Regions from separate parts of the Micromonospora sp. NPDC085948 genome, predicted to be linked through region 2. Evidence: riboswitches for the same ligand, from Rfam matches in the RefSeq annotation. Region 2 holds a riboswitch; the other holds the start of a gene.
What was found. A riboswitch is a leader RNA that binds a small molecule or an ion and turns the genes downstream of it on or off. The one in region 2 is predicted to bind S-adenosylmethionine.
Positions count from the first base shown of each region.

Region 1: linked by a shared signal. The riboswitch ahead of AB0O48_RS11710 (ABC transporter substrate-binding protein) and the one ahead of thrC (threonine synthase) in region 2 are both predicted to bind S-adenosylmethionine.

Region 1 covers NZ_JBFBJW010000003.1:451,295-460,103, forward strand. Annotated here, with positions in the region: gene AB0O48_RS11705 (amino acid transporter) at 1-1,923, shown strand, start outside; SAM riboswitch class IV at 2,010-2,121, shown strand; gene AB0O48_RS11710 (ABC transporter substrate-binding protein) at 2,403-3,317, shown strand; gene AB0O48_RS11715 (amino acid ABC transporter permease) at 3,357-4,133, shown strand; gene AB0O48_RS11720 (amino acid ABC transporter ATP-binding protein) at 4,133-4,876, shown strand; gene AB0O48_RS11725 (Na+/H+ antiporter) at 4,889-6,463, opposite strand; gene AB0O48_RS11730 (DUF3224 domain-containing protein) at 6,635-7,057, shown strand; gene AB0O48_RS11735 (BTAD domain-containing putative transcriptional regulator) at 7,135-8,809, opposite strand, start outside.
Region 2 covers NZ_JBFBJW010000002.1:286,462-295,270, reverse strand. Annotated here, with positions in the region: gene AB0O48_RS07115 (GNAT family N-acetyltransferase) at 233-763, shown strand; gene paaN (phenylacetic acid degradation protein PaaN) at 943-2,616, opposite strand; gene AB0O48_RS07105 (hypothetical protein) at 2,795-4,987, shown strand; gene AB0O48_RS07100 (GNAT family N-acetyltransferase) at 4,997-6,016, opposite strand; gene thrC (threonine synthase) at 6,392-7,678, opposite strand; SAM riboswitch class I at 7,689-7,824, opposite strand; gene AB0O48_RS07090 (DMT family transporter) at 7,968-8,809, opposite strand, start outside.

The sequences.
Region 1 (8,809 bases), on a different contig from region 2:
GGCGGTCGGCTGCGGGGGTGGTTGCTCGACGCGGGCTCGGACCACGCCGTGCGGCACCCGGGGCCGCACGGACGCCCGCCGGAGCACCGGCAGCATCCGTGGTGGAAGGTGATGTGCCTGACCGGCGTCGACTACTTCTCCACCCTGGGCTACCAGCCGGGCATCGCGGCGCTGGCCGCCGGGGCGCTGTCGCCGGTGGCGACCCTGGTGCTGGTGCTGGTGACGCTGCTGGGCGCCCTGCCGGTCTACCGGCGGGTGGCCGTGGAGAGCCCGCACGGTGAGGGTTCCATCGCGATGTTGGTACGCCTGCTGAGCTACTGGCCGGGCAAGTTGCTGGTGCTGGTGCTGCTCGGTTTCGCGGCCACCGACTTCATCATCACCATCACCCTGTCGGCCGCCGACGCGACCGCGCACATCGACGAGAACCCGTTCTGGCCGGACGGGTTCAAGGGGCACGAGGTACTTGTCACGCTGCTGCTGGTGGCCCTGTTGGGCGCGGTGTTCCTCAAGGGATTCACCGAGGCCATCGGCATCGCCGTCGTGCTGGTGGCGGCCTACCTGGCGCTGAACGCGGTGGTGGTGGTCGACGCGCTGTGGCGGGTGGTGACGCACCCGAGCGCCGTCGGGGACTGGACGACCATGCTGACCACCGGGCACGGCGATCCCTGGCTGGTGGTCGGGTTGTCGCTGCTGGTCTTTCCGAAACTGGCGTTGGGCCTGTCCGGCTTCGAGACCGGGGTGGCCGTGATGCCGAGCGTACGGGGCGACCCACAGGACTCCGAGGATCGACCGTTGGGCCGGATCCGCGGCGCGCGCCGGCTGCTCACCACCGCCGCGGTGATCATGAGTGTCTTCCTGATCACCAGCAGCGTGACGACCACCATCCTGATCCCGGCGGAGGACTTCCGGCCGGGCGGGCCGGCGAACGGCCGGGCGCTGGCCTACCTGGCGCACCAGCACCTCGGGGAGGTGTTCGGCACCGTCTACGACCTGTCCACCATCGGGATCCTGTGGTTCGCGGGGGCGTCGGCGATGGCCGGACTGCTCAACCTCGTCCCCCGTTACCTGCCCCGCTACGGCATGGCACCGGCCTGGGCGCGGGCCGTCCGGCCGCTCGTGCTGGTCTTCACCACGGTGGCCTTCCTGATCACGGTCGTCTTCGATGCCAGCGTGGACGCGCAGGGCGGCGCGTACGCAACAGGTGTGCTGGTGTTGATCACGTCCGCGGCGACGGCGGTGACGCTCGCGGCGGCCCGGCGGCGTCAGCGCGGTCGCACCGTCGCGTTCGGCGTCATCGCGGTGGTTTTCGTCTACACCACCCTGGCGAACGTGGTGGAACGCCCCGACGGCGTCAAGATCGCGGCCTGTTTCATCGGCGGGATCATCGTGGTCTCGGTGCTGTCCCGGGTGTCTCGGGCCTACGAGCTGCGGGTGGACCGGATCGAGCTGGATCCGGTCGCCACCCGGATGATCGACGAACGCGCCGGACGGCGAATCCGGCTCGTCGCCCACGAGCCCGACCGGCACGACGAGGCCGAGTACCGCGCGAAGTTGGCACAGACGATGGCGGACAACGACTTCCCCGACGACAGCGACGTGATCTTCGTCGAGGTGCACGTCACCGACCCGTCGGACTTCCAGACCGAGTTGCTGGTACGCGGCGGCCTGGCCGACGACAGCTTCGCGGTGCTCAGTCTGACCAGCTCCTCGGTGCCCAACGCGCTCGCCGTCCTGCTGCTGGAGATCCGCGACCGCACGGGGCGGCGACCGCACATCTACTTCGAGTGGAGCGAGGGCGGCCCGGCCCGCAACTTCCTGCGCTACCTGGCGTTCGGGCAGGGCGCGATCGCCTCGGTCACCCGGGAGATCCTGCGCCGCCAGGAACCCGACCCGTGTCGCCGGCCGCACGTGCACGCCGGCTGACCTGCGGGCCGAGCATCCTCCGCGCACGGTGAGCGTGGTCATAACGACTGGACGATCCACCCGTGCGTGCTGCTAGCCTCGCTGCAGGTCATGAGTGCCAGCGCGAAGCCCCGGCTCGCTGGCCGGCAACCCTCCTCCGCGGTGGGGTGCCCCGGGTGAAGACCAGGCACCGGCACGACGTCGGTGCAAGCGTGGCCTGGCACCCAGGTCAGCACAGACCCGGGAGACCCATGCGCATCCTCAGCACCGCCCCACCGACCGATGTCGCGCAACTCCGCGCCGGTCAGCCCACGCCGGCACTGACCCGGCGGCGGCACGTGGACATGATGCGAATGTGCAGCGCCGCGTGTCGACGCGGCCCTCGGCACTAACTAGCACACCTCTCTTTTTCCGAGCCTTTCCAGCGGTACGCCCATCGGGCGCACCGTCGGCGGCACACGTCCGTGCCCGCCGAGACATGACCCCTTTCGGAGACACCCGTGCGAATCCTTCCTGCCCTGACCCGTGCCGCAGCCCTGGGCGCGGCCACGATCCTGGCCGCCACCGCTCTCACCGCCTGCGGCGACGACACCTCGTCCGACGCCACCGCCAACCCGTACGGCCTGGCGCAGCCGGGCGTGCTGCGGGCCGGCACGCTGACCGACGCCCCGCCGAACGTGTACCTCAAGGACGGCAGGTTCACCGGCTTCGACAACGACCTGCTGACCGCCGTGGCCGGCAGGCTCGGCCTCACTGTCGAGTTCGTCGGCACCGACTTCTCCGCGCTGCTGTCCCAGGTCAACAACCACAAGTTCGACGTGGGCAGCTCCTCGATCACCATCACCGAGGCGCGCAAGAAGACCGTCGACTTCGGCAACGGCTACGACTTCGGCTACTTCGGCCTGGACGTGCCGGCCGGCTCGCCGATCACCGGCTTCGACCAGCTCGCCGGCAAGCGGGTCGTGGTGGTGCAGGGCACTGTGCAGGACGACTACGCCACCGGTCAGCAGCTCGACCCGGTCCGGGTGCCGGACTACAACGGTGCGATCAACCAGCTCAAGGCCGGCACCGCCGACGCGTGGATCGCTCCGGCCGAAATCGGCGAGAAGTCGGCCGCCGACAGCACCGGCAAGATCACCGTGGCGGCCAAGCAGCTCAGCCCGGCGCCGACCGCGTACGCCGTGGCCAAGGGCAGCGACAAGCTGCGCGAGGCGCTGAACAAGGGCCTCGACGAGGTCATCGCGGACGGCACCTGGAGCAGGTTGCAGGCGCAGTACTACCCCGGTCGGCCGATCCCGGCGGACTTCACGCCGGGCAGCGGCACCGTGTCGGCACCGACCGCGTCGGGCACGTCGTCGAAGCCGTCGGCGTCCGCGTCGGCCGTGCCGTCGGCGTCCGCGTCGGCCGCGTCCTGACCCGGTGACGAGCGAGCAGGGCGGTAGGAGAGGCGACCGATGGATCCGTTGAGCACGCTGTGGGAGACCTTCTTCGACATCGACGCGATGCGCGAGGCGCTGCCCGAGATGCTGACCGTCGGGTTGCCCAACACACTGATCCTGGCGGTCTCCGCCGCCCTGCTCGGCTCGGTGCTGGGCCTGCTGTTGGCCGTCGCCGGCATCTCGCGCAGCCGTTGGCTGCGCTGGCCGGCGCGGGTCTACACCGACGTGTTCCGAGGACTTCCGGCCGCGGCGACGATCCTGCTGATCGGCGTCGGGCTGGCGCCGCTGGGCATGCAGGTCTGGGGACCGGACCCCTACCCGTTGGGCATCCTGGCGCTGTCGCTGATCGCGGCCGCGTACATCGGGGAGATCTTCCGGTCCGGCATCCAGTCGGTGGAGGCCGCCCAACTGGAGGGCGCCCGCGCCCTCGGCTTCTCCTGGACCGACGCGATGCGGCTGGTGATCATCCCGCAGGGCATCCGGCGGGTGTTGCCGGCCTGGGTGAATCAGCTCATCGCCCTGATCAAGGACTCCAGCCTGGTCTACTTCCTCGGCCTGGTGGCCAGTCAACGGGAGCTGTTCCGGATCGGGCAGGACTACGCCGCCACCACCGGAAACGAGTCGGCGCTGCTGCTGGCCGGGCTCTGTTACCTGGTGTTGACCGTCCCACTGACGCACGTCGTCAACTGGATCGACCGGCGGCTGCGCAACGGCCGGCCGGCGACCGCACCGACAGACGAGGACGACGACGACACCGCTTCGGCGTACGTCGCGACGGAAGGACACCGGTGATGACCACCGACACGACCACCTCGGTCAGCCTCGACGTACGCGACGTGCACCTTGCCTTCGGACCGAACCGGGTGCTGCGCGGCGTCGACCTCACGGTGCCGCGCGGCGCGACGGCCTGCGTGATCGGCCCGTCCGGGTCGGGCAAGTCGACGCTGCTGCGCACCATCAACCGACTGATCGAGCCGGACCACGGCGACGTGCTGCTGGACGGGCGCAGCGTGCTGGGCGACGACCCGGACGCGCTGCGGCAGCGGGTGGGCATGGTCTTCCAGCAGTTCAACCTCTTCCCGCACATGAGCGTGCTGCGCAACGTCACCCTCGCGCTGCGCCGGCTCCGCAAGCTCGGCGAGGACGAGGCGGAAACCGTCGCGCGGAACCAGTTGGACCTGGTGGGGTTGGCCGGCAAGGCCGACGCACGACCGGCGCAGCTCTCCGGCGGTCAGCAGCAACGCGTGGCGATCGCCCGGGCGCTGGCCCTGCGGCCGGAGGTGATGCTCTTCGACGAGGCCACCTCGGCGCTCGACCCGGAGTTGGTCAAGGGTGTCCTCGGGGTGATGGCCGACCTGTCCGCCGCGGGCATGACCATGGTGGTGGTCACCCATGAGATGGGCTTCGCCCGGCAGGTCGCCGACACCGTCGCCTTCATGGACCGGGGCGTGGTGTTGGAGGCCGGCCCGCCCGAGGCGATCTTCGAACGGGCCGAGCATCCTCGGCTGCGCCGGTTCCTCGCGCAGGTGCTCTGACGAGGCGGCCGATCAGTCGTTGGGCCCGCGCCCCAGCAACCGGATCTCCTCGTTGTCCAGCGCGGCCTGGAGTTCCTGCAAGACCAGGTCGTCGATCTCCCGGTTGTCGCGCAGTCGGGTGACCTCCCGCCGCTTGTGCGCGAGGACCCCGAGGCGCAGGCGATGTTCCAGGCGACGTTCCTCGGCGCTGTTCCCTCCGGTCTCGTTGACGTCCGCCAGGTGCCGCTGGTACTCGGCCTGCAACCGGCGTACCGACTCCTCCCGGGCACCGACCTCGGCGGCGACCTGCGGTAGGGCGGCCAGACCCGCCTCGGTGGCCCGCCGCCGGGCATGCCGGGTCTCGTCGACGCGTTCCGGGTCACCGACCAGCCCCGCCCAGCGCACCACGAGCGGCAGGGTGGTGCCCTGAACCAGCATGATCAGCACGATCACCAACGCGGTGACGAAGATGATCAGGTCTCGTTCGACCACCGGCCGACCGGCGACCGTCATCGTCGGGACGGCCAGGGCGGCGGCGAGCGACACCGCCCCCCGGAAACCGGACCAGCCGGCGACGGTCCCCACCCGCCAACTGGGCGGACCTGAGTCCTCGTCCATCATCCGGCGTCGCCGCAGCCGCGCCGACTGGGAGGTGAGGTAGATGAAGACCAGCCGGGTGGCCACGACGACCACCGTGACCACCAGCACGATCACCAGCGCCCGCTCGGGCGAGGTGCTGGTGATGCCCCGCACCGCCCGGGGTATCTGCGTGCCGAGCAGGACGAACAGCCCGCCGTTGATCAGGAACGTGGTCAGGTCCCAGAACGCGTACGCCAGCACCCGGGACCGGGCGCGGATCACCCGTGGGCCGGCGTAGGCCAGCACCAGCCCGGCGACCACCACCGCCAGTACGCCGCTGGCGTGCACCGAGTCGGCCAGCAGGAAGGCCCCGAACGGTGTCAACACGCTCAGCGCGCCCTCGCGCAGCGGATCGTCGAGCCGCTTGCGGATCAGCACCACGGCCGCCCCCACCAGCAGACCGGCGACCACGCCACCGACGCTGGCGCCGACGAACTCCTCGCTGATGCCCAGCACACCCGGCTTGGCGCTCTGACTGAGCAGACCCACCGCCACCGCGAAGACCACAAGTGCGGTGCCGTCGTTGATCAGGCTCTCCGCGTGCAGGGTGGTGAGGAGCTTGCGGGGCAACCGTTTGGCCAGGCCGGTGACCGCGGCGGCGTCGGTCGGCGCGAGGACCGCGCCGAGCACCCAGGCGGCGGCCGGATTCACGCCGAACGCCTGCGCGGTGAACGACACCGTCACCATGGTGAGCACCACGAGCACCACCGCGAGCAGCCCGATCACCGGCAGGTTGGCACGGATCTCGCGCAGGCTGATGGTGAGGCTCTCCCGGTACAGGATCGCCGGCAGGAAGATCAGCAGCACCAGGTCCGGTTCCAGGGTCACCTCGGACAGCGGCGGCGTGAGCCCGAGCAGCACCCCGAACGCGATGAGCAGAACCGGCGGCGCGACCCGGTACCGACCACCGAGGGTGGTGCCGATCAGGACGGTGCCGCCCAGCACCACGATCAGGACGAGCACCTCCACGCGTACCCCCTCGATCGTTGGCGCGACGGTGGACGCGCCGGTGCTTCAATCTGACCGCACTCGCCGGCTGGTTCCAGCGGAAACCGGCAAGTCAACGGGTAGCCCGGGGATGTCGGTGCCGTCTGCAAGGCTGCTCACGATGAATGCGATCAAGCGGAGAGGGGGCGCGAGATGAGCGCGAAGGCTGACGGAACGTTTGAACTCACCTCATTCGAGCCGGAGGTGCTCGACGAAGGCCCGGGGGCCGCGCTTGGCCAGGTGCGGATCACCAAGACCTTCCAGGGTGGCCTGGCCGGCAGCAGTACGGTGACCATGCTGTCGGTGGCCGACATCGAGGGCAGCCCCGCTGCTTATGTCGCAGTGGAGCGATTCACCGGCGAACTCGACGGCCGCAAAGGCTCGTTCGTCCTCCAACACAGCGCACCCGGCAGCCACGGTGAGCACCTCGCGATCCGCGTCGTCCCGGGAACGGGCTCCGGTGACCTCACCGGGATCGTGGGAACCTTCGAGATCATCCAGTCCGACGACGGCGGCCACTCCTATGTCCTGGAGTACACCCTGGCCTTCGACACCAGTCAGTCTCCGTCGAGATAGGGCGCTACGGCCTCTCGGGTGTCGGCGCTGCTCACCACCGGAACGATCTCGAATGTGACGCCCGCGCCGCCGCGCGCTCAGGTCGGGTCGTCGGCGCGGGCGCGCGCGGTGAGCGCGCGGGCGGTACGGCGGTGCCCGGCGGCCTCCTCGTCGCGACCCAGAGCGCTGGCCATCTCGGCGAGGTGCCCCGCCACCGGGCCGGCGGTGACCATCCCGCTGCCGGCGGCCAGTTCGGCGGCGGCCGGCCGGAGCGCGGTGGCGACGCGCTCCATGGTGGGCCGGTCGCCGATGGCGAGCGCCGCCCGAGCGGTGAGGCACAGCCGCACCTCCCGCAGCAGGTCGTGCGGCCCGTCCGGGAGTGCCCGCAGCGCCGCTCCGGTAGCGACCCGGTCGCCGGCGGCGGCGAGCAGCAGTGGTCGGACCCAGGGCTCGTGTGGCCCCCAGTCCAGTTGCGCCCAGCCCTCGTCCGGCCCGGGGATCGGGCGCTGACGTCCGGGAACGAGCCGGGCCTCGCTGACCGCGTCGGCCAGTCGCAGGCCGAGCAGGGCGAGCGGCAGCAGCCCTCGGGCCAGTCCCGGCATGGCGTCGGCGGGCAGGCGTTCGGCGGCGGCCCGGTACGCGGTCACCGCGGCGTCCTGGTCACCGCTCACCGCCAGGCGCAGCGCGGCGTACCAGCCGGTGAAGACCCCGACCAGCGGCAACTCGTACCGCTGCGCGAGTCGGTCGGCGGCGCGGGCGTGCGCGTCCGCGCCGGCCCGGTCGGCCCGCGCGCAGCAGGCCTGGACCAGGACGAGATGACCCAGCACCTCGAAGGTCACCAACTGACGGGGAGCGGCCAGGTCGACCAGCTCCGCGCCGATCCGGGCCCGCTCGTCGGCCAGCCCGACCCGGTGGAAGGCGTGCATGAAACGCGCGTTGAGCGCGAACGCCAGCAGCCCCGGATCCCCGACGGTCCGGGCGATCCGCTCGGCCTCGACCGCGGCCCGGCGGCCCCGGTCGCCGGTGCTCCCGCGCAGCTCCAGTGCGAGCGTGCTCAGCAGCCGGCTGCGTTGCGCCGAGCCGGTCGGGCCGAGGCCGGTCAGGGCGTGCTCGGCGGCGCGAACGATCCGCTCGGAGAGCGCCTCGTCGTCGTTGCGGGTCCAGACGGCGGGTACGTCGAATCCGGCGAGCACCTCGGCGGTCAGCCGCGGGTCACCCACCGCCTCGGCGTCGGTGATCGCCGCGGCACGGTACCGCCGCGCCTCGGCCAACCGACCCGTCACCGCCAGCCCGCGCCCGAGACCGAGCACCGCGCTGAGTCGCTCGCGCCGCTCGTCCCGCCCGGCCCGGTCGTACGCGTCGAGCACCTGCGCCCAGAGCCGGGCCGCCTCGTGCGGGTTGCCGTCGCGTTCGGCCTGTTCGGCAGCGGTTCGGGCGTAGCCGGCGGCGCGGTGGGCGGCTTCCCGCCCTCCGGCGTGCAGCAGGTGGTGGGCGAGCGCGGCGGGGTCGACGGGCTGCTGCCGTCGCATCGCCTCGGCCACGGCGGCGTGCCAGGCCGCGCGACGCGACGCGGACAGGTCGGCGTAGAGCGTGTCGCGGACCAGGATGTGGGTGAACCGTAGTCGTCCGTCGGGCTCCTGCTCGCTCAGGAACCCGGCCTGCAACCCCCGGTCCACGGCGTCCAGAAGCGCCGCCGGGTCGCCCGCCAGCTCGCCGAGCACCACCGGATCGAGGTCCCGGCCGAGGACCGCCGCCTGCCGCAGCACGGTACGG
Region 2 (8,809 bases):
GGCCGGACGCCGACCGGCCACCACCTCAGCGATCGATGGCGACCATTGAAAAAGGTGACCGAAATCGCACGCTACACGAGGAGTCAGCGCCGCGCACGGCCACAAATCGGGCATGCTCTGGGGCGCTCCGATTGCGCTGGTCGGTCGGGTTTCGGGCCACCGGATCCAGGGCGGCGACTGCCGTACACAGCTCGGCCGTGACGGCCACCGACGCTGTGATAGGCATGCGGGCATGACCACCGACACGGGCGCGACCGCCCTCCGGCGGGCGGAGATCCGCCGGGTCCGGCCGGAGGACGCCGCCCGGATGCGGGCACTGCGTCTGGAGATGCTCGCCGACGCACCGTTGGCCTTCCTGGAGACCCTGGCGGACGCGGCGGCCCGACCGCACACCGAGTTCGCCGCCCGGGTCGCGTACACCGCGACCGGCCCCGGCAACGCGCAGTTCATCGCCGACCCGGGTGGCCGGCTCGTCGGACACGCCGGTGGCACGGTCTCTCCGGGCGAACCCGGGCTCACCGTGATCTACGCGGTCTACGTCACGCCGGCCTGGCGGGGGCACGGGCTGCTCGGTGAGCTGATCGACGGGGTGGCCGCCTGGTCACGCGCCTGCGGCCGAGGGGAGTTGCTGCTGGAGGTGGTGGTCGGCAACGACCGCGCCTACCGCGCCTACCAACGGCTGGGCTTCAAAGACACCGGGGTACGCGTCCCCCACCCCACCATCCCCGCACTGACCGAACTACAAATGCGCCGCCCCGCCTAACCCCGAAAACCGGAAACCCATCCCACGGCAAAACCCCGGTGCTGCTGCCCCAAAGCCGGCAGCGCCTGAGGACAGCCTGCCCACAACAGGTTTCCGGGGGGAGCCCGCCCGCGGAAGGATCAAGCCTGACCGCCTGGAGCGGGTGGGCTCCCCCCGGAAACCCCAACCGCAACTAAAAATCAGACGTGACGCCGCGACTGCACGATCCGGAACCGGTTGGCCACGTACGCCCCGTCGGTCAGCGCGGCGTTGGCCGCCGCGTTGGCGCCACTGCCGTGGAAGTCGGAGAACGCCGCCGACTGGTTCACGAAGACCCCGCCGGTCAGGTTGCAGGACAGGTGCACCCCGACCTCGACCGCGACCGCCTCGGTGGCGTCCAGCACGGCCTCGTCGGTGGAGTAGACCCCCGCGGTGAGCGCGCCCTTCTCGCCGACCGTGCGGCACAGCAGCTCCAGGCTGTGCGCGGTGGAGTCGGTCGCGATGGCGAACGAGATCGGCCCGAACCACTCCCGGCCGTACGTCTCCGCGTCGTCCGGGGTCAGCTTCACGATCGTCGGGGTACGCACCACCGCGTCGGCGTACGACGGGTGGGCCACGGCCCGTGACTCCAGCACCGGCTCGCCCACCTTGGTGACCTCGGCCAGCCGCTCCAGCACCCCGTCGTTGACGATGGCGCCGGTCAGCTCGACGCCCCGGGCCGGGTCGGCGGTGAGCTTGCCGACGGCGGCGGCGATCCCGCCGGCCACCTCGTCGAAGCTCTTGTGCCCCTGGTCGGTCTCGATGCCGCCGGCCGGGATGAGGATGTTCTGCGAGGTGGTGCACATCTGACCGCTGTAGAGGGTCAGCGTGAAGCCCAGGTTGCGGCACATGCCGGCGAAGTCGTCGGTGGAGTCGATGACGACCGTGTTGAGGCCGGCCTTCTCGGTGTAGACCGACGCCTGCCGGGCGTGCGTCTCCAGCCAGTCGCCGTACTCGGTGGAGCCGGTGAAGTCGACGATCTTCACGGCGCGGTGCAGGGCCAGGTCGCTGGCGAGCTTCTCACCGGGCGCCTCGGCCGCCAGCATGATCAGGTTCGGGTCGAACCCGGCCTCGGCCAGCACCTCCCGGGCGTACTTCACGGTGATGGCCAGCGGCAGCACCGCGCGCGGGTGCGGCTTGACGAGCACCGGGTTGCCGGTGACCAGCGAGGCGAACAGCCCCGGGTACGAGTTCCAGGTCGGGAAGGTGTTGCAGCCGATCACCAGCGCCACCCCACGCGGCACCACGTGGAACGTCTTGGTCATCCGCAGCGGGTCGCCCTTGCCGGCGGCCTTCTCCCAGCCGGCCGTGCCCGGGTGCCTGGTCATCTCGGCGTACGCGTACGCCAGCGCCTCCAGCGCCCGGTCCAGCGCGTGCGCGCCGCCGGCCTGGAAGGCCATCACGAACGCCTGCCCGCTGGTGAACTGCACCGCGTTGGCCAGCTCGAAGATGTGCTTGTGCAGCCGGTCGAGGATCTCCAGGCAGACCCCCACGCGGGCCTGCGGGCCGGCGTCGCGCCAGGCCGGCAGCGCGGCGGAGGCGGCGTCGATCAGCTCGCCGGGGCCGGCGTGCGGGTAACGCACCGCCAACTCCACCCCGAACGGGCTCGTCTCGGTGGCGACCCGAGCGCCGGTGCCCGGCTGGTCGAGCGGGAAGTCACCACCGAGGTACGCCTCGAAGGCGGCCTTGCCGTCGGCGGCGGCGGTCTCGCCGTACACCCGGGGGCTGGGAGATTCGGGATAGGCGGACCAGTAGCCCCGCTCCGTGATCGCGGTCAGCGCACGGTTGAGGGTGTCGGCGTGCCTGTCGTACAGGGGCTGCGGGGTCTCCGTCATGCCCGCCATCATGCCGCAGTCCGGTCCGCGAGCAGTAGCGCGAATGCCCGACAGCGACTCATGCCGCAGTCCGGTCCGCGAGCAGTAGCGCCAATGCCCGACAGCACCGGGGTTGCCCGGGCCGGCAGCGGGTAACCGCGGGCCTCCAGCCAGGAAGCCGGCCAGGAAAGGGCGGCAGGTGAGGATCACCGAGATCCGGGTGCACGGGGTCGCCAACAAGGGGCCGGAGGCGATCCTCGACCGCCCGATCGTCACGCGGGTCGCGGGAGACGACAACGCCGGCTTCTACCGGCCGCGGCCCGGCTACGGTCCCCAGTCGGATCGCGACGGGGTGGCGGTTGAGGCGTACCGCTGGAGCCGGCTGACCGGCGGCACGGCGACCCGGACGTTCTCCCTGGTCCTCCTCCTGCCGTTCATGCTCAGCAACATCGCGGTGTGGATGCTGCCGGTCACCGGTCGCGGCGGCCACGCCGCCCAGGCGCTGTGCCGGCTGCTGGCCGCGACGATGACCGCGATGTACGTGCTGTCCACCGTCGGGGTGTCCCTCGACCTGATCGCCTGGCAGTGCGCGGCCTACCCGAGGTGCCTGGAGGGGCGGCGGGAACTGTCCTGGCTGGGCGACGTGCCCCCGGGGCAGCGGCTCGCGCTGCTGGCCGCACTGCCGATCATCGCGATCGTCCTGATCTGGCGGCTCGGTGCCCGGACCTGGCAACTCCCCGAGGACAGCGACCACGCGCCCGGGGTGGGTGCGGACCGGCTCGACGCGCCCGCCTTCTGGGACACCCGCTCGCTGCTGCGCCGCCTGCGCTCCGTGCACGTCGCGGTGGCGCTGGGCACGCTCGATGTGACTCTGCTGCTGGCTCTGGCGCCGCACGACGCCACCCTGCCCGGCTGGCTGCTGCTGGCCGCGGTCGTGGCGCTGCTCGCCGGCGCGGTGGTGCTGCTCTGCCGGCCGGCGATAGAGCGGGGCGGAGAGCAGGACCAGCGGAGTTCGCGGACGATCCGCTGGGTGGCCGTCGCGCTCACCGCGCTGACCCTGGGGTACGCGTTGCTGCCACGGCCGCCCTGGACGGCCGAGGGGATGTTGCCGGGGTACGGGATGCTGGCCGCCGGGCTGTTCGCCGGGCAGGTGGTGCTGCTCGCGATGCTCGGCCTGGTGGTCGTGGTGCAGCGCCGTTCCCTTCCCCGCCCCCTCTTTCGGCTGGCCGGGGTGGGCGCGCCGGTGCTGATAACCGTCGCGATCGGGTTGGGCGTCGCCTACGACTCGGGCTTGACCTACGGGCTCGCCGAGTATCTGGACCGTGGTTCCAGCCCGACGCCGGCAAGGCCGCTGCCGCCTGGTGCGCCTCCGCTGTCGCCGCCGATTGCCTTCCGCTGGGCCACCCTCGGCTTCTCCCTCGCCGTGCTCCTGGTGGTGGTGACGGCCCTGCTCCGACCCCGGATCGGCCGGGATCGTCGCCGCCGGGAGGCCGAGGAACTGGTTCGGCAGGACTATCCGGAGGCCTCCCGGGCGGCCCCGGAACGGGTCCGGGCCGTCCGCGACGCGATCATGCGCGCCCGACTCACGGATCGGCTCGGGCCGCTGCTGGCCACCGCGTACGTGGTGTTGGCGCTACTCACTCTCGCGGCGGCGGGGCTCTCGGTGATCGGTCCCGGGCCGGGTGCGCTCGCCCTGCGCCTCGGCGGCGAGCCGCTGGCCCGCCCGGTGATCTTCGTGACCGACCTGGGCGCCCTGCTGATCGGACTGTTCGCCACGGTCCTCGCGGTGATGGGACTCGTTGCCTACCGATCCGGCGCGATCCGGCTGGTCGGGGTGCTCTGGGAGCTGGCCACCTTCTGGCCGCGTGCCGCACACCCGCTCGCCCCGCCGTGCTACGTCGAGCGGGCCGTCCCGGAGTTGACCCGCCGGATCGGGCAGCTCACCGTCGACGGGAACGCGGTGGTGCTGTCCGGGCAGAGTCACGGCAGCGTGCTCGCGGCGGTGACGGTCCTCCAACTCCCCGACCACTGCCGCCAGCGGGTGGCCCTGCTCACCTACGGCACCCCGCTCGGCAACCTGTACCGGCGGATCTTCCCCGCGTACGTCAGCGACGAGATGTTGCGCGAGGTCGGCAGCCGGTTGGCCTGGCGGTGGATCAACCTGTGGCGGTACACCGACGCGGTGGGCGGACCGGTGTTCGACCCGCCCATCGACGGACCCGACGACCCGGCCGCCCACGTCGACCGTCGGGTACGGGATCCGAAGGGACTCCTCATTCCACCGACGGACACCGTGCCCCCTCCGGTGCAGGGCCACCGGTACACGCCGGACGACGACTTCCAGGCCGCGATCCGCGAGCTGGTCGAGCGCTGGGAACGGCCGGACGGGTGACCGCCCGGGTCAGAGCGTGAGCTGCCAGTCGGTCCAGGAGTCCACCGGGCGGAAGCCGAGCTGCTCGTTGATCGCCACCATGTAGCCGTTGCTGGCCGCGTTCCAGGTGTCGATCACGCGGACCGCCGGCTCGTGGGTGAGCAGGTGGTGCAGGTTCTCGGCCTTGGCGATGAGGCCGAGCCGGTGCCCACGGTGGGCCGGGTCGACGATGGTGATCTGCTGGTACGCGTGCCAGTCGGCGGAGGCGCCCACGTCCAGCAGGGTCCAGGCGACCAGCCGGCCGGTCGCCTCGTGGCGCATTCCGAGGTGGTAGCGCCGCCGGCCCCGGGCGTCGAACGCCCGCTCGTTGCCGCGGATGCGCTCGGCGTCCACCTGCTCCGGCTCCCACTGCACGTCACCCATGGGCGCGTCCATCATCAGCCGGCCGTCGAGGTAGGCGATGTCCGCGACGTACTCCTGCGGGGTCGCTCCCTGCCAGCAGACCGATCGGTAGCCCTCGGCCCGCGGTTGGGCCTCGGCCAGCGCCGCCCGGAGCGCGATCCGGTCGATCTCGTCGACAACGAGCCGGCGGCGTACCTCGGCGAGGGCGGGCTGGGCGCCGGTGGCGGCGGCGAACGCGTCGCCCGCCCCGCTTCGGGCCGGCCCGCCGGGCAGCGCGGAGACGGCCATCGCGACCATCCGCTTGCGGCCGCGCTCGCGGAGCAGGCGCACCCCGTACTCGTGCAGCGCCCGCCCGACGCCTTGCCGCCGCAGATCGGGATGCACGGTCAGCTCCGCGCCGGCGTTGTCGGTGTTGTCGAGGTAGGGCAGGTCCAGTTGGAGGTGACCGGCCGGCACCCCGTCGAGCCGGGCCAGCGCCCAGAGCGACTCGACACCGGGCATCGGCGTGTGGAAGATCGCGTCGAAGCGTCGCCGGCAGAAGGGTGGAAGGTCCGGCAGATCGGCGTCTTTGGCCGCCGCGCCGATCAGGTACGCCTCGTCGACCGCGGCTCGGTCGGTGCCGTCGAACGACGCGATCGTGATGCTCATGGCGCTGAGCGTGCGCCCGGAAAAGCGATCGGGCCAGCGAATTACTCGCTGGCCCGATCGAACGTGGTCGGGAGGGACACTCGCACAACGCCTCCGGCGTTGGGTCGCAAGAACTTCAAAAGTCTTCGGCGAAATGCCCTCCCGCACGGAGCATCTTGCGCCGTCCGGTTCCTGCCGTCAAGTCCGCAGCGGCGGGTTTTCCACACTCACAGCGAAATCTCAGTCACAGAGTGATCCACTCGGATTTCCTGGGAACGGGGTGTCCGGGCCGGACGGACACCGCGCCTTCCAGGAACCCGAGTGGATCAACCCCAACCGACCGACGGCCGCCGGCGAACGGCCACGGGCCGGCCGGCGAGCGGGTGGCGGGGTGGGTCAGCCGAGGAGGCCGGCGTCGCGGGCGGCGCGCAGCGAGGGCTTGATGTGGTGGGTCGGTCCGACCTGGCCGGCCACCGCGTCGACGGTCTTCAGACCTTCGCCGGTGTTGAACACCACGGTCTCCGCGGTCGGGTCGAGCCGACCGGATTCGACGAGCTTGCGGAGCACCGCCACGGTCACCCCGCCCGCGGTCTCGGCGAAGACGCCCGTGGTGCGGGCCAGATCGCGGATGCCGGCGCGGATCTCGTCGTCGTCGGCGTACTCCATCCAGCCGCCGGTGCGGCGGACCGCCTCCAGCGCGTAGACGCCGGCGGCCGGGTCGCCGATGTTGAGCGACTTGGCGATGCCGGTGGGCTTGACCGGGATGATCGTGTCGGTGTCCGCGTGCAGCGCGGTGGCGATCGGGTTGCAACCCGCGGACTGGGCGCCGAAGACCTTCCAGCCGCCGGCCGGCGCCTCGACCAGGCCGATCTCCACCAGCTCGGAGAACGCTTTGTCGATCTTGGTGAGCAGCTCGCCGCTGGCCATCGGGATGACCACCTGCGCCGGGATGCGCCAGCCGAGCTGCTCGGCCACCTCGTAGCCGAGGGTCTTGGAGCCCTCCGCGTAGTACGGCCGGACGTTCACGTTGACGAACGCGGTGTCCTCGAACTCGTCGGTCTCCACCAACTCGCCGCAGAGCCGGTTGACGTCGTCGTACGAGCCGTCGATCGCGACCAACTCGCCGCCGTAGACGGCGGTGGTGATGACCTTGCCCTGCTCCAGGTCACTGGGGATGAAGACCACCGAGGGCACCCCGGCACGGGCGGCGTGCGCGGCCACCGAGTTGGCCAGGTTGCCGGTCGACGCGCAGGCGAACCGGGTGAAGCCGAGCGCCTTCGCGGCGGTGAGGGCCACCGAGACGACCCGGTCCTTGAAGGAGTGGGTCGGGTTGGCGCTGTCGTCCTTGACCCACAGCGGCGCGGTGATGCCCAGCTCGGCGGCGAGGTGCGGGGCCGCCACCAGTGGGGTCAGTCCCGGGTCGAGGGTGACCCGGCTGGCTGGGTCCTGCCCGGCGGGGAGCAGTGCGGCGTAGCGCCAGATGTTCTCCGGGCCGGCCTCGATCTGCTCACGGGTGACGGTGGCCAGGGCGGCGATGTCGTAGTCGACTTCGAGGGGGCCGAAACACTCGTAGCAGGCGTGCTGGGCGACGAGCGGGTAACGGGCCGAGCAGGCCCGACAGACCAGGGCGCGGGCGGGGCTGGCGGAGGTGTCGATGCCGGAGGCGGCGAGCGTCGACGTCATGTCGAGAGTCCTCTCATCTTTCCCCACATCGCACGGTGCGGCGGGGACGGAATTGGCACCTGCCCCGCGGGTCGCTCAGCGGTGAGCGCGCAGGGTGGTTGCCGGGGCGTCGTCGGGCCGTATCCCTCAGCCCCTCTGGATGAGGTATGCAGTTGTGCCGTCGAGTCTAGGCAACTATCTGCGTCGCCTCCACCGCGGATCCCACGCTGTGAGCCGAACAACTCAGCGAGTCACCGGCGGCGGCGCCTCCCGTCCCCAACTGCGGGGCCCGGGGGCGCCGGCAGGTGGGTCAGCGGGCGCTCACCGCGACCGGGTCGACCACGGCGATCTGGTCCGTGGTCGCGGTCGACTGCGGCGGGGACGAGGGCCGGATCCGAGGCCGGGTGGCGAGGTTCGCGGCGACCAGCGCACCGATCGTGATGGCGGCTCCGACCAGCTCGATGGGCTCCGGGCGGTAGCCGCGGGCGATCTGCACCGCGAAGGTGGTGACCGGGACCAGGTTCATGAACAGCGCCGCGTTGGCGGCACCGAGCCGCTGCACACCGGTGTTCCAGGCCAGGACCGCGATGACCGCGCCGACGACCACCGCGTACGCCAACTGTGGGGTGACCGCCGCGAGGTCGGCGGCGGCCGGCGCGTGCTGCCAGCCGACGGCGTCCGCGCCGATGCTCGTGACCAGCATGGCCGCCGTGCCGGCGAGCGCCGTCAGGGTGGTGAAGCGCAGCGGGGACCAGTCGCCGAACCGGCTGGCACCGTGTGTGTAGATGCCCCAGCCGAGGACCGCGCCGATCATCATCAGCCCACCGAGACCGAACTGGCCGAGCCCGGCCAGGCTCCCGCGGGTGATCACCAGGCCGACTCCGAGGAGCGCCACCAGGGAGAGGGCCAGCAAGAGCGGCTTCGGCCGTACGCCGTCGCGCGCCCAGCGGACCAACTGGGTGATCAGCGGGGTGGTGGCCACGAACAGGGCGATCTGCTGCGGGGCGGCGTGTTCGAGCGCCAGGTTGGTGAGCACGTTGAAGCCGGCGAAGCCGACCACGCCGAGCAGCACGATCTCGCCCGTCCGGCCGCCGTGCCGCAGCGCGCCGGAACCTTCGCGGAGCAGCAGGATCGCGACCAGGATGGCGCTGG